Regions from separate parts of the Pseudoalteromonas sp. Z9A5 genome, predicted to be linked through region 1. Evidence: predicted binding sites of a transcription regulator. Region 1 holds the regulator's gene; each other region holds the start of a gene.
What was found. Region 1 encodes LexA, which represses DNA repair genes until DNA is damaged. Its sites were predicted from a motif close to TACTGTATNNNNATACAGTA; they were not measured.
Positions count from the first base shown of each region.

Region 1 (3,218 bases):
GTAAAACCGAGCAAAGCTTCCGCGTCCTGCTCATGCCCCTTAACTAAATCCATGTAGACAACAAAGAGTTAATCGCTCCAAGGAGAACGCAAAGGGCTGCGTGTATTTGGTTTTTATGCGTTGTTTAGCCTATTTATGGGGAACAACCACACTACATAGACTACATAGACTACATAGGCCCCGCCTTACCTAAAAATCAAACGCTCTGCTGTAAATTCAATCTCGAAAGATAGACAGGTCTTAGAGCTCTTTTAAAATAGGTAAAAATAATAAATTAGTTTTTATAGTAATCCGCTATTTTTTTAAACTCTTCAGTTAAAATAGTCGCATTAATTAATGGCACGCCACCTTGTCTAAATTCTGGTTTAAAAATAGCTCTTACCGAACCATTTTTATCAACCATAGCCACCGAGGCACTGTGATCAACTGCATACTCCGATTCGCTGCTATCGTTAATGGCATAAATTAAGCCTAGCTCCCTAACGAGTGGAAAAAGATCTTTATGTGGTCCCGATACAGCTAAAAATTCAGAATTAAAATAATCTATATATTGCTTTCGTTTAGTTGGCGTATCACGTTTTGGATCTACCGATAAAAACCAAATTTGCAATGGATAGTCTGCTTGTAAGTTTTTATACACCGCATTTAGCTTAGCAAGCGTTAGCGGGCAAATGTCAGGGCAACTTGTGTACCCTAAAAAAACTAAATTCCATTGTCCTAAAAATCGTTGCTTAGTAACTAACTCGCCACGCTGATCGTTCAACTTAAAGTCAGAGAGTGGCTTTGCATTTTTGTAAACTAATGCATCTACATCTGATGGAATATTTTCATTTGAACATGCTGACAAAAACAAAGCTAAAACAACGATTAACCCAAGCCATAACTGCTTCATAAAGAGAGCCATTTATTTATAAGTAAGATTATAAAGAATACCATTAAATGAATAACTGAAAAAAGAAATAAACCCATTACATTGCATTAATTAACTACAATTTTTTAATTTAACCGCTTTATAAATAAACATAATTTTTAATAGCATGATCAAAAAATGAGGCTATAAGCATTTGTATACATAAACTAAATAGGCAGGATTTAAGGTCGGTAAATAAGCAAACGAAGGTAAATTATGAGAAATACTATATTAGTTATGTAACTAATATATGAGCCATATAAAAAATGCGCGCTAAAAAGCACGCATTAATAAATATAATAACCAAAAAATGTTTTTAAATTACATCCAGTCAGCGTTACGAATAACCCCAACAGCTAAACCTTCAATATTAAAAGATTCATTTTCTAGATCAACTTCAATTGCCGAAAAATCATCGTTTTCAGGATGAAGTAATACTTTTTTACCCGCTTTTTCAAAGCGTTTTACAGTTACATCGTCATCAACACGAGCAACTACAACTTGTCCGTTTTCAGCAACTTGGGTTTTATGTACAGCTAAGAGATCGCCGTCCATTATACCTATATCTTTCATACTCATGCCGTTAACGCGTAGTAAAAAATCGGCAGCAGGTTTAAACATTAATGGGTCAATTTTGCAATGACTCTCAACATGCTCTTGCGCTAAAATAGGTTCACCAGCCGCTACTCGACCAATTAGAGGTAAGCCTAATTGTTCAGGCTCTTCTTCCTCAACAAGCTGAATACCACGGCTTGCGCCTGGCTTCATTTTAATAACACCCTTTTTAGCGAGTGCTTTTAGGTGTTCTTCTGCGGCATTGGCACTTTTAAAACCTAATGTTTGTGCAATTTCGGCACGTGTAGGAGGCATACCAGTGTCTTTAATAAAAACTTTAACTAATTCGAGTATTTGAGCTTGGCGCTTCGTTAATGGTCGCATACAACTGGTTTTCCATACAGTACATTTAACTGTGAGTATATACAGTTAAATAAAAATCGCAAATTTAAATTACGCTTTAAAATCGCCCTGTTAATAACAAGCTTGCACTGTTTAAACCACTATCAGAATCGAAGGAAGACCCTAATCCAAATTTAACAGCTACATGAGGAGCAAACCAATATTGCGTTTGTAACTCGTAATTATCTCTGGCGTAATCACTGTTTTGAACATTAGCTATTAAACCAACCGACCAATCTTGATTTACAAAGTAATTAGCCCGCCCTTCGATATTGCGATTTTTCCCTGAAATTTGCTTTAACTCTAAATCCCACCCCTGATTATCAGTAATTGCTGTATAGCGTACATAAGGAGCGTAACGCCATTGTGTATCTGTATTAGTGTAGGTATTTAATAGGTGTGAGCGATCCTCTTCTCTATTATAAAAAACACTAAAACCTAATTGTAACTCCTCATTAATTTGCTTTCCGAGCGACCCTTTTATTAAATAGTCTCGAGAACGCCAATAGCCTTGGTTATCAGTTAAACGCTCTACTCCCCCCATTAAAATTAACCCTAGTGGTCCATAATAGGTGGCGTCTGCATTTACATATTCCACATCATCGCTTGCAAATCCACCTACAGCAAAATTAGTTACTTGGTTTAAATGACTTTTTATTGAATGCGGACCTGAAAGTTGATCTAAATTACTTGTAAAGTATCGGTACCTTGCACCTACAAAGCGGTTATCAGAGCCCGACAAATCAGAAAACCCAACATCTATTTGGTTATTAATTGCAGCTTGTGCAGTAGTTAAAAAGCTTGTTGCCAATACCGTTAGTACTATGATTGTTCTCATCCTAAGTGCCTATCAAAAACAGAAGTAATTGGCTCTATCTTAGGTATTTTTAAAATCATGTCTGTTCGAAAGTGTTTAAAAATGTATAAACTAGGTTTTTAATGTGAAAGGAGTGGTTATGAGTATTTGGTATCAACCTATTACTTTAGAGTTTTGCAAACAACTAGACGAGGGCATAAATGGTCAAGGTACGCTGATGAAAACCATGGGGATTGAAATAAGCGAAATTGGTGAGGACTACCTTGTAGCAACTATGCCAGCCATTCCTGAGCATCATAATCCAATGGGCATGGTACATGGTGGTGCTAACGTAGTCCTTGCCGAAACAGTGGCAAGTTATGCAGCTAACTTTGTAGTCGACCTATCTAAATTTTATTGTGTTGGGCAAGAAATTAGCGCTAGTCATTTAAAAGCATCTCGCAACGGCACTTTAACTGCCACAGCAAAAGCATTTCATATTGGGAAGCGCAGTTCAGTTTGGGAGATAAAAATTACAAATAGTCGCAATGAGCT
Region 1 is NZ_WTLC01000018.1:63,064-66,281, forward strand. Features, by position in the region: gene GQR56_RS11045 (SCO family protein) at 275-892, opposite strand; gene lexA (transcriptional repressor LexA) at 1,232-1,849, opposite strand; gene GQR56_RS11055 (putative porin) at 1,926-2,705, opposite strand; gene GQR56_RS11060 (PaaI family thioesterase) at 2,824-3,218, shown strand, end outside.

Region 2 (3,218 bases), on a different contig from region 1:
TGCCTAATACTAGTAGTGAAGGTGCACTTTGTGTTGCTGAAAAACTTAAGAAAAATATAATTGATCTGGGGATCTTACATAAATATTCAGAGTTTAATTTTTTAACAGTTAGCATTGGCGGTTCTACATTACAGCCACATAGAAATAATAAAAGTACGTTAGATTTAGCTGACAAAAAGCTGTACAAAGCAAAAGACCTGGGTCGAAATCAAGTTTGCTTTTAAAAATCACAGCAAAACATCTAAAACTTTAACCAATAACGATTAGTTTTGTTAGTTTAATTTGGTTAGTTTAAAAATGAAGGTAATGCAAAATATGTGCTTAATTTTAGGTAATCTCATGGGCGGCTAGCTTTTTACACGCCTAAACGTTAAGAATTTGAGCTAGTAGCATACTAAAGGTTTTTTACTGTTCTCCTAGATTGCAAATTTTGTAATATTATAAAATCATCTTATTTTTAAATATAAAAATCAATGAAGTCTAATAACTTGGCTAATCTATTTGTAAAATATATTTAGTTGAAAATAATAAAACCTTATTGTTCAAACTAACCCCAACAAGGCTTACATTTTTATTCAGAATGGCACTTTTTATATTTTTTACCACTGCCGCAAGGGCAATCATCGTTCCTACCCACTTTTATATCAGCAACAGGGTGTATTACCCCATCAAGATAACGCCATTGGCCATCTTCTTTAATAAAATCCGACTTTTCATTTAATTCACAAAAAAGATTTTGATAGAAATAATTCGCTTTAAACTCTACAAATCCCAGATTTTCTTCGTAGCCGGAGTCAATAACAGTTAATTTTATAAAACGACAACTATCTGCAAAGTCTTTAATTTCTTTAACTGGGTTTTCAGCTTGTTTTTCGCTGGCGTAGGTTTGATAAACATATTTTGCATTTTTAAGTACATATGCACTGTAGCGAGATCGCATTAATTGCTCAGGTGTTTGAGCTTGTTGTGTTGCTAAATGAAAAGGCTCACAGCAATCAACATAGCTTTGCTGACTGCCACAAACACAGATTATAGAATTTAGTGAGTTCATAATATTAATATAAAGTATAAAACCCTAGTTTAACAACCTTATTGGGCAAGCGGTATCTCTGTGACTTTGATATTTTTTGTAAAGCAATATAGTTTAGTATTTGTTTTACTTAAATCTAAAGATAAGCTTGTAAGTAGTTGGTTATTAACTATATCAGTCCATGTAATAACAGCTGCAAAATTACCATTATGCAAAGCAGAGTTTAATACGTACTCTAAATTTACTAAATGCTTTTGCCTAATAACAAGTAGCTTACTGGTATCGATTGAGCATGAGTCGAGTAAAGCTTTGCTAGGAACATGATCCGGCGCAATTAATAACGTCCATGCATTCAAGCTATTATATTGGTGCAGCACTTTTAATAACTCAAATGTAGCCGAAATTTCATCCTCTATTTGAATTAAGTTAACACAATCGCTTTTGTTATCTTGCTGATAGCTTTTAACAGTTCTTACGGTAATTGGCTGTAACATGTCTCTCACTCACTGGTTGTATATACAGTATGCGTATACAGTAGTTTATACAGTGCTTGTGTGCAAGTGTTTTTTGCTATTTATTTGTACAGTCATTCATTTTTAGATGTTACTCAACATTATTTTATTTTTTATCATTTGATTTATAAGGCTTATTTTTAGCATCTTTAACTTCATCCAAATTAAAGTAACTATTTATACAGTAGTGCGTTTATTGTAGAGATCAATTTCGCACTTATATTATTTTTTTAAACAGTGGTTTTTTGTACTAAATACGATGAAGGTAATTCATAATGATTATTCAGTACATGGGGTCCTTGGAATTAAATCAGAAAATTGTAATTGGTGAATTTGTTCATATAAGCTTGCAGCATAGCATTGTGCGTCTTTGAAGCGTTTTGTTTCAATATGCTTACGTAAATCAGCTAAAGCGGCAATTGCGGGTTGGTGTTCTTGAGAGCTTGATAAGCTTAACCAAGCTGCAGCATGAAATATACTTTTTGGTACGCCTTGACCTTTAATAAACAATATTCCTAAATAAAATTGCGCTCTATGATCGCCAGACATTGCAGCTAAACGCATCCATTTTGCAGCAAGGGCATGTTGCTTACTCTTTAAATAATAAAGAGCTTTATTTAGCGTCCTTTGTTGATTGTTATCGCTAACCTGCACTGAGTTTATATCGGTTGGTTGCGTTACAAAAAACAGTATATTATCTAACTGTTGCTCTAAATCTTGGTCTTTGGGCATTGTTTTTATCATACTCATTCATTATTTTAGTTACCTCAATAGTTTAGTATACCGCAAGGGAAAATGTCCTTTAAAAGATAATTTTTGTGATAAAATCTTGCCACTTTTTATTATCGTAAGTTTATTATGCTCGAAACCTTATTTAAAATTAATGAAAATGGTTCATCGGTTCGCCGTGAATGTATTGCAGGTGTAACTACATTTATTACAATGGTTTATATTGTATTTGTTAATCCTGCGATGCTAGCTGAAGCGGGAATGGACCAAGGTGCTGCGTTTGTGGCTACTTGCATTGCTGCTGCCATTGGTTGTTTTATTATGGGGCTATGGGCTAATTACCCTTTAGCACTTGCACCAGGAATGGGCTTAAATGCCTTTTTTACGTACGGTGTTGTAATAGGATTAGAGCACACTTGGCAGGCTGCATTAGGTGCTGTGTTTATGTCTGGGTGTATTTTCTTATTTTTAAGCTTATTTAAAGTTAGAGAATGGATTATTAATGCCATCCCCTTGGTTTTAAAACGCGCTATCGCAACAGGAATTGGCGCATTTTTAGCATTAATTGCGCTTAAAAATGCAGGTATTATTGTGTCTAATCCTAAAACTTTAGTTCAATTAGGAGACATAACATCAGCAGGGCCATTACTCGCTATTTTTAGCTTTTTTGTTATTGCGGCTCTTTTATATCGTGATTTTAAAAGCGGTGTTTTAATTAGTATTTTATCAGTAACTTGCATTGCATTAGGTTTAGGGCTAGTTGAATATCATGGGGTAGTTGATATGCCACCTTCTATTCTACCTACTTTTATGCAACTTGATTTTGCTGCGGCATTTGATGTTTCAATGCTGAGTGTTATTTTTGCTTTTTTATTCGTCGATTTATTCGATACTTCAGGCACGTTGGTTGCGGTAACACAAAAAGCAGGATTAGCAGATGAGAAGGG
Region 2 is NZ_WTLC01000021.1:22,096-25,313, reverse strand. Features, by position in the region: gene GQR56_RS12085 (diguanylate cyclase) at 1-224, shown strand, start outside; gene GQR56_RS12080 (YchJ family protein) at 572-1,051, opposite strand; gene GQR56_RS12075 (SulA-like leucine-rich domain-containing protein) at 1,090-1,524, opposite strand; gene GQR56_RS12070 (sel1 repeat family protein) at 1,822-2,286, opposite strand; gene GQR56_RS12065 (NCS2 family permease) at 2,401-3,218, shown strand, end outside.
Region 2: a site for LexA is predicted at 1,548-1,567, ahead of GQR56_RS12075 (SulA-like leucine-rich domain-containing protein). Genes of this name have one in related genera too.

Region 3 (3,218 bases), on a different contig from region 1:
CTTTTTCACCTTTTTCAGCTTGGTACATTGCCATCAAGCCTGAGGTTTGGATTGTGTACTTGGCTTGCTCATGCAAAGTTAGATCGCTAATTTTATCTTCAATTTGTTCAACTAGTTCTACAAACTTACTTACTGCGCCAGAAGCACGACCAGATAAATGCTGTTGTTCTACAATTGCTTTTGCGGCATACCAAAGCGGTAACGATTCTGCTCGTGCACAGTCGCGTATATGGCTCAATGTTTTATCACCAATACCGCGTGTTGGCGTATTAATTACACGCTCAAATGCGGCATCGTCTTGACGATTACCCACCAGACGTAAATACGAAAGCGCATCCTTAATTTCTTGTCGTTCGAAGAATCGCATACCACCATAAATACGGTATTTTAAGCCTTCTTGTAGCATGGCTTCCTCGAGTACACGAGATTGCGCGTTACTACGGTATAAAATTGCTGCATCTTGCAGGGCATTCCCTGCATTTAACCAGCTTCGTAGTTTGCTACTTACAAAGCGTGCTTCGTCTAACTCATTAAATGCTGCATAAATCGAGATTGGCTCGCCATCGTTACCGTCGGTCCATAAGCTTTTACCCATACGCTCTGAGTTATTTTGAATTAATGCATTAGATGCTTTCAAAATAGTCGCGGTTGAACGGTAGTTTTGTTCAAGGCGAATGGTTTCTGCGCTGAAGTCAGTTAAAAAACGTTTAATGTTTTCGATTTTAGCACCACGCCAACCATAAATGCTTTGGTCATCGTCGCCTACAATCATAATGCTGTTAGTATCGCCAGCAAGTAACTTTAACCAAGCATATTGAATGGTATTTGTATCTTGGAACTCGTCTACGAGCATATGTGCAAAGCGTTGCTGATAATGACGCAGTAACGTAGGGTTATTTTTTAACACTTCGTAGCTGCGTAGCAATATCTCGGCAAAATCAACTAAGCCGGCTCTATCACAGGCCTCTTGATAGGCGGCGTAAACACGCAGCATCATTTGCTCGTTAATATCGTATGCTTGAATATCTTTAGGGCGAAGTGCTTCATCTTTTTTGGCGCTTATGTACCAGCCAAATTGTTTAGCAGGCCATTTTTTATCATCAATATTCATCGACTTTAATAAGCGCTTGATCATCCGAAGCTGATCGTCAGAGTCTAAAATTTGAAAGGCTTCAGGTAAGTTAGCTTCACGGTGATGAGCACGTAAAATACGATGCGATAAACCATGGAAAGTACCAATCCACATACCACCTACAGGCGCTTTTAGTGTTTCTTCAACGCGGCCACGCATTTCTTTAGCGGCTTTATTAGTAAAGGTAACTGCAAAAATACTGTAAGCGGAGGCTTGCTCAACTTGCATAAGCCACGCAATACGATGAACTAACACTCGTGTTTTACCAGACCCAGCACCTGCTAATACCAGCATGTTTTGTAGTGGGGCTGCAACGGCATCGCGTTGTTTGTCATTTAAGCCATCGAGTAATTGTGAAACGTCCATCGTTACGCCTTTTTAATCAATATTGTGGGCAGTATAACAGGTGTTTTTGTTAGGCTAAATAAAATACTGTTTTTATAAACAGCTATTTATAAAATAGTGTTCAAAACGAGTAACTTGCTAATTAATTAAGCGAATAAAAAAGTGTAAACGGATAACAATAATTGCTAATTTGACCTAATTTTAGCAAAATTTACCAACTCTCTAAATCTAGACTAATTTAACTATTTGATTTGTAAGCTTTAATAAATTGGCATAGAGTGTGTAGGTAAATAATTATAAAATTAAATAAATACAGAGGTTAGTATGGCGGATCAAGGTTCTGGCGGTAACGTAATCGCAGCATTATGTAATATATTTTTTCCTGGTTTAGGGCAGTTAGTGCAAGGGCGTATTTTAGCGGCTATATTTTTTGCACTCGCTATTATAATAAGTTACGCACTAATTTATGTGCTTGTAGGTTTTGTACTTGTGCCTATTATTTACTTATGGGCTATTATTGACGCAGCGCGTTATAGATCGCGAAGTTAACGGCTTTAAAATTGAGTGAAATAGCGCCCATGTGGCGCTATTTTGCTTTATATATCCTGTGGTTTACGGGCGTTTACGTATATAATTACGCAATTAAAGATTTACAGGCAAACCCTATGGAATACCAATTTATTCGCGATCCTATTAGCGGGCTACGTATTAAAATAAGCAGCGAACACGCCATTATTGGTCGCTGGCTAAACGAAGAAATAGGCAAAGATAAAGTAGCTATGGTGCAAGCGCTTATTGCATCGGTAAGTTCAAGCTATGAGCCGCTAACGCTAAAAGGCCAAGAAATAAATTTAATATTAACGAAAGACGAAGCATTATTTGAAGCCCATGCGCTTCATCAAGATAGCGAAGACCTAATAGCGTATCAAGATGACGATTTAGCGCTTGAAGAAAATGGTTTAAGCAGTGGTTGTGGCTTTGAAGATTTTATTGATTTAATTGATTCTTGGCATGAGTTTACGACGTCACGATAAACATAATTAGCACACTAATGAAAATATACAGCAATGCACAATTAGCATTTTATCTGTATTATTACACCAACGAAAATTACGCCAACCAAAACGACAGGAACTGATATGTCTGCCAATTTAAACAAGCTAGTAGTGATGCTAGAAATGCAAAACGCCATGAATACTAAAGTACATGAGCAATGGTTTACTCAAGGGTTTGAATGGTACCGCGCTATTTGGGTTGAGTGTGCTGAAATGTTGGATCATCATGGTTGGAAATGGTGGAAAAAACAAACACCAGATACTGAACAAGTTATTTTAGAGTTGGTTGATATTTTTCATTTTGGTCTATCGCTTAGAATTGACGGCGAAACTAGCTACGAAGACTTAGCAAAGCAACTTGAAACTGAGCTTAGCAATGCTCAACAAGCTGATGACTTTAAACAAACACTAGAGATATTAGCGGCGACTGCTGTTGCTGATAAAACGTTTAATGCAGGTGCCTTTGCTGGTTGTATGGCGCAAATGGATATGAATATTGACGATTTATATCGCGGTTACGTAGGTAAAAATACGTTAAATTTTTTCCGCCAAGATCACGGTTATAAAGACGGTAGCTACATCAAAGAATGGAATGGGCAAGAAGATAACGAGCATTTAGTTGAGGTAGTTAAAAGCCTCGATACAGAACATGCAGACTTTGCAAAATTAGTATATCAAGGTCTAGA
Region 3 is NZ_WTLC01000068.1:6,508-9,725, reverse strand. Features, by position in the region: gene uvrD (DNA helicase II) at 1-1,498, opposite strand, end outside; gene GQR56_RS20475 (hypothetical protein) at 1,802-2,026, shown strand; gene GQR56_RS20470 (YacL family protein) at 2,143-2,511, shown strand; gene GQR56_RS20465 (dUTP diphosphatase) at 2,617-3,218, shown strand, end outside.
Region 3: a site for LexA is predicted at 1,563-1,582, ahead of uvrD (DNA helicase II). Genes of this name have one in related genera too.

Region 4 (3,218 bases), on a different contig from region 1:
TAACTCGTTGGCAACAATGTTCGCAAGCGTTGTTTTACCTAAACCTGGCGGACCAAATATTAAAAGGTGATCGAGTGCTTCGCCGCGAGTTCGCGCAGCTTCAATAAAAATTTCCATTTGCTGTTTAACATGCGGTTGTCCTCTATAATCAGCTAAAAGCTTTGGCCTTATTGCGCGATCTATAGAGTCTTCGTTTGGTTTTTCTGTCGCATCAATTAAACGATCCGCTTCAATCATGGGTTACTCACAACATTGATTTTAAAGATTCTTTAATAAGAACCTCAGTAGACATATCTGGTTTACTTACCGATTTTACTGCTTTTTGTGCCTGTGGCAATTTATAACCTAACGCAAGCAGTGCCGATACAGCATCGTCGGCTGCATTATTAGCAATACGTGCATCACTTAATGGTTCTATTACGGCACTATCGCTGTATGGTGTAAATAAATCGTTGCCCCAATCTTTTAATCGATCTTTCATTTCGAGCACCAAACGTTCCGCTGTTTTTTTACCTACACCAGGTAATTTAACAAGCGATGTTGAGTCTTCGTTATTCACACAACTCACAAATTGTTTAGCCGACATACCCGATAGAATGGCTAAGCCAAGTTTTGGTCCCACACCATTTGCTTTTAACAACTCTCTAAATAAAGCGCGTTCTACTTTATTATTAAAACCAAATAAAAGTTGAGCGTCTTCGCGTACTACAAAGTGTGTATAAACAATCGCGTTTTCACCCACTTTTGGTAAGTCGTAAAAACAGGTCATAGGCATTTGCACCTCATAACCTACACCACTTACCTCAAGTAATATCTCTGGTGGTTGTTTTTCAACTAAAATACCATTTAAGCGACCTATCATATTTATTTCCTTAAACGTCCTCTAACGATTTTGCTTGCGCTGCCCGCTAGTTTAATTAAATTTTGTTCTGAGTGAGCATGGCAAATTGCAATTGCTAGTGCATCTGCTGCATCTGCTTGAGGTGTACCTGGTAGCTTTAAAATATTTTTTACCATGTGCTGTACTTGTGTTTTATCGGCGCCGCCGTTGCCCACCACTGCTTGTTTTATTTGTCTGGCTGAATATTCAAATACAGGTAAATCAGCCATTGCAGCACCAACAATGGCGGCACCTCTAGCTTGACCTAGCTTTAAAGCTGAATCGGGGTTGTGCGCCATAAATACTTTTTCAATGGCAAAGGTTTCTGGCGAAAACTGTTCAATAAGCTGCGTAATGCCTTGGTAAATCATTTTAAGTCTTACTGGAAAAGGATGATCTGCTAGTTTTATACAGCCACTGCCTAAATACGTAAACTTAGAACCTTGGTGTGCTACAACGCCATATCCGGTCAAACGTGAGCCCGGATCGATTCCTAAAATTATGGCCAAACAGTGCTCCATTGTTATTATTTTTAAATTACGCTAATAATGCCAGAGCACTGTATAAATTACCAGTACAAAGCAAAAACAAAAATGCCCACGTATAAAGGGGGCATTTAAAGGGTTTTGCTCTTTTTGGTTTATGCTAAAGCACGTACCAAACCTTGGGTATTTTGCTTAAGCGTTCGGGCAATCATAAAATACCCTAAACCAGCTACAAATATACCACCAGCAACAGGGCCAATAATCCAGATATGAGGGTGTAGTTTACCAGCAAGATCAAACATTTGTTGTTGCACAATTAATAAGGCTATATCGCTAAAAAATGCGGCTACTAAGCCCGCTAAACCACCTAGTAATAAAAACTCATACAAGGTCGCATTTTTAATTAATCGGCTTTTAGCCCCAAGCGTTCGTAATATAACAATTTCTTGCATGCGCTCGCCTAAGCTTGCTTGTACTTGCGATATAAGTACAAGCGCACCACATAACACAACAATTGCCAGTACAAACCCAATAGCAAGCGATACCTGCTTAATGGTTGATTGAATTTGCTTAACAAAGTTATCAATATCAATTGCTGTAATAGTCGGATACGTTCGAAGCAACTGGCTAAAGTCACGTTTTTGATCTGGGTTTATACGCACCGACGAAATATAGGTCGCCGGAAAATCAGCAAGTACATCGGGACTCAAAATAATAAAAAAGTTAGGTTTAAGTGTTGCCCAATTAACTTTACGCACACTGGTAATTTTAGCGTCGAATGACTGCGCACCTATTAAAAAGGTCAGCGTATCACCTATTTTAACGTCTAAGCGCTCTAGCATCGACTCTTCAACAGACGCCTCAGCTACCGCGTTTTCACCAAACCATTCGCCTTCTATTACTTCGTTTTGAGCCGGCTCGTCTTTTAGCCATGTTAAATTAAGTTCACGGCCTATACCTGAGCGCGCATCTTCATCTTTTTCTTCATTATCTTGCAGTGATACTTCGCGTGCTACTAGCTCACCATTTACTGCATTTACTCGCCCACGAATGGTTGGGTAAAATTCAGATACTTGAATATTCTTTTGCTCTAAGTAATCATTTATTGGCGCTAAGTCGTTTTGCGTAATATTAACCAAAAATGCATTAGGCGCGTCATCAGGTAATTGCGACTGCCAATCCGATATCATGTCATTTTTAAGCACCACTAAAAACAGCAGTAATTTAATAGCCAATGAAAAACTAATTAACTGCACTGCATTTACGTTAGCGCGCTTTTGAATCGACGCAATAGCTAGCGACCAACTATTACCTGGTTTTAAACCCAGTTTACGCCCGCCACCAAATATAAGTTTAGATACAACAAACAACACGCCAATCAGTGCAAGAGTTGATGTAAATAAAATAAGTGTAATTTTTATGTTATTGCTAAATAACCACATTAATAAAAATACAGTTAATGCACTCATGGTTAAATGCACACGGCTTACCGCAAGTTTATCGCCTAGGTTACGACGCAACACGCGAAGTGGTGGAATATCAAATAAATCAAACAAAGGTTTAATAGAAAACATAACAGCACAAATTACACCGGTGCTAATAGCCACTAACCATGGTTTAAAACCACCCATAGGTAGCTCTGTCCCCATACTTTTTGATAAATAACTCGTTGCAACTTCTTGCAAGCCATAGCCAATTAATAGCCCAACACCAACCGCCATTGAGCACACTAAAAGTAGATGTAGCATGTATATTTTGCGGATCATTGAGCGGCTGCCGCCCAGCGTTTTCATCATTGCAACTGGGTCGTATTGGCGTTCACAATAACGCTTTGCCGATACAGCAATTGCCAC
Region 4 is NZ_WTLC01000025.1:59,910-63,127, reverse strand. Features, by position in the region: gene ruvB (Holliday junction branch migration DNA helicase RuvB) at 1-237, opposite strand, end outside; gene ruvA (Holliday junction branch migration protein RuvA) at 245-862, opposite strand; gene ruvC (crossover junction endodeoxyribonuclease RuvC) at 865-1,389, opposite strand; gene GQR56_RS13570 (FtsX-like permease family protein) at 1,521-3,218, opposite strand, start outside.
Region 4: a site for LexA is predicted at 1,438-1,457, ahead of ruvC (crossover junction endodeoxyribonuclease RuvC). Genes of this name have one in related genera too.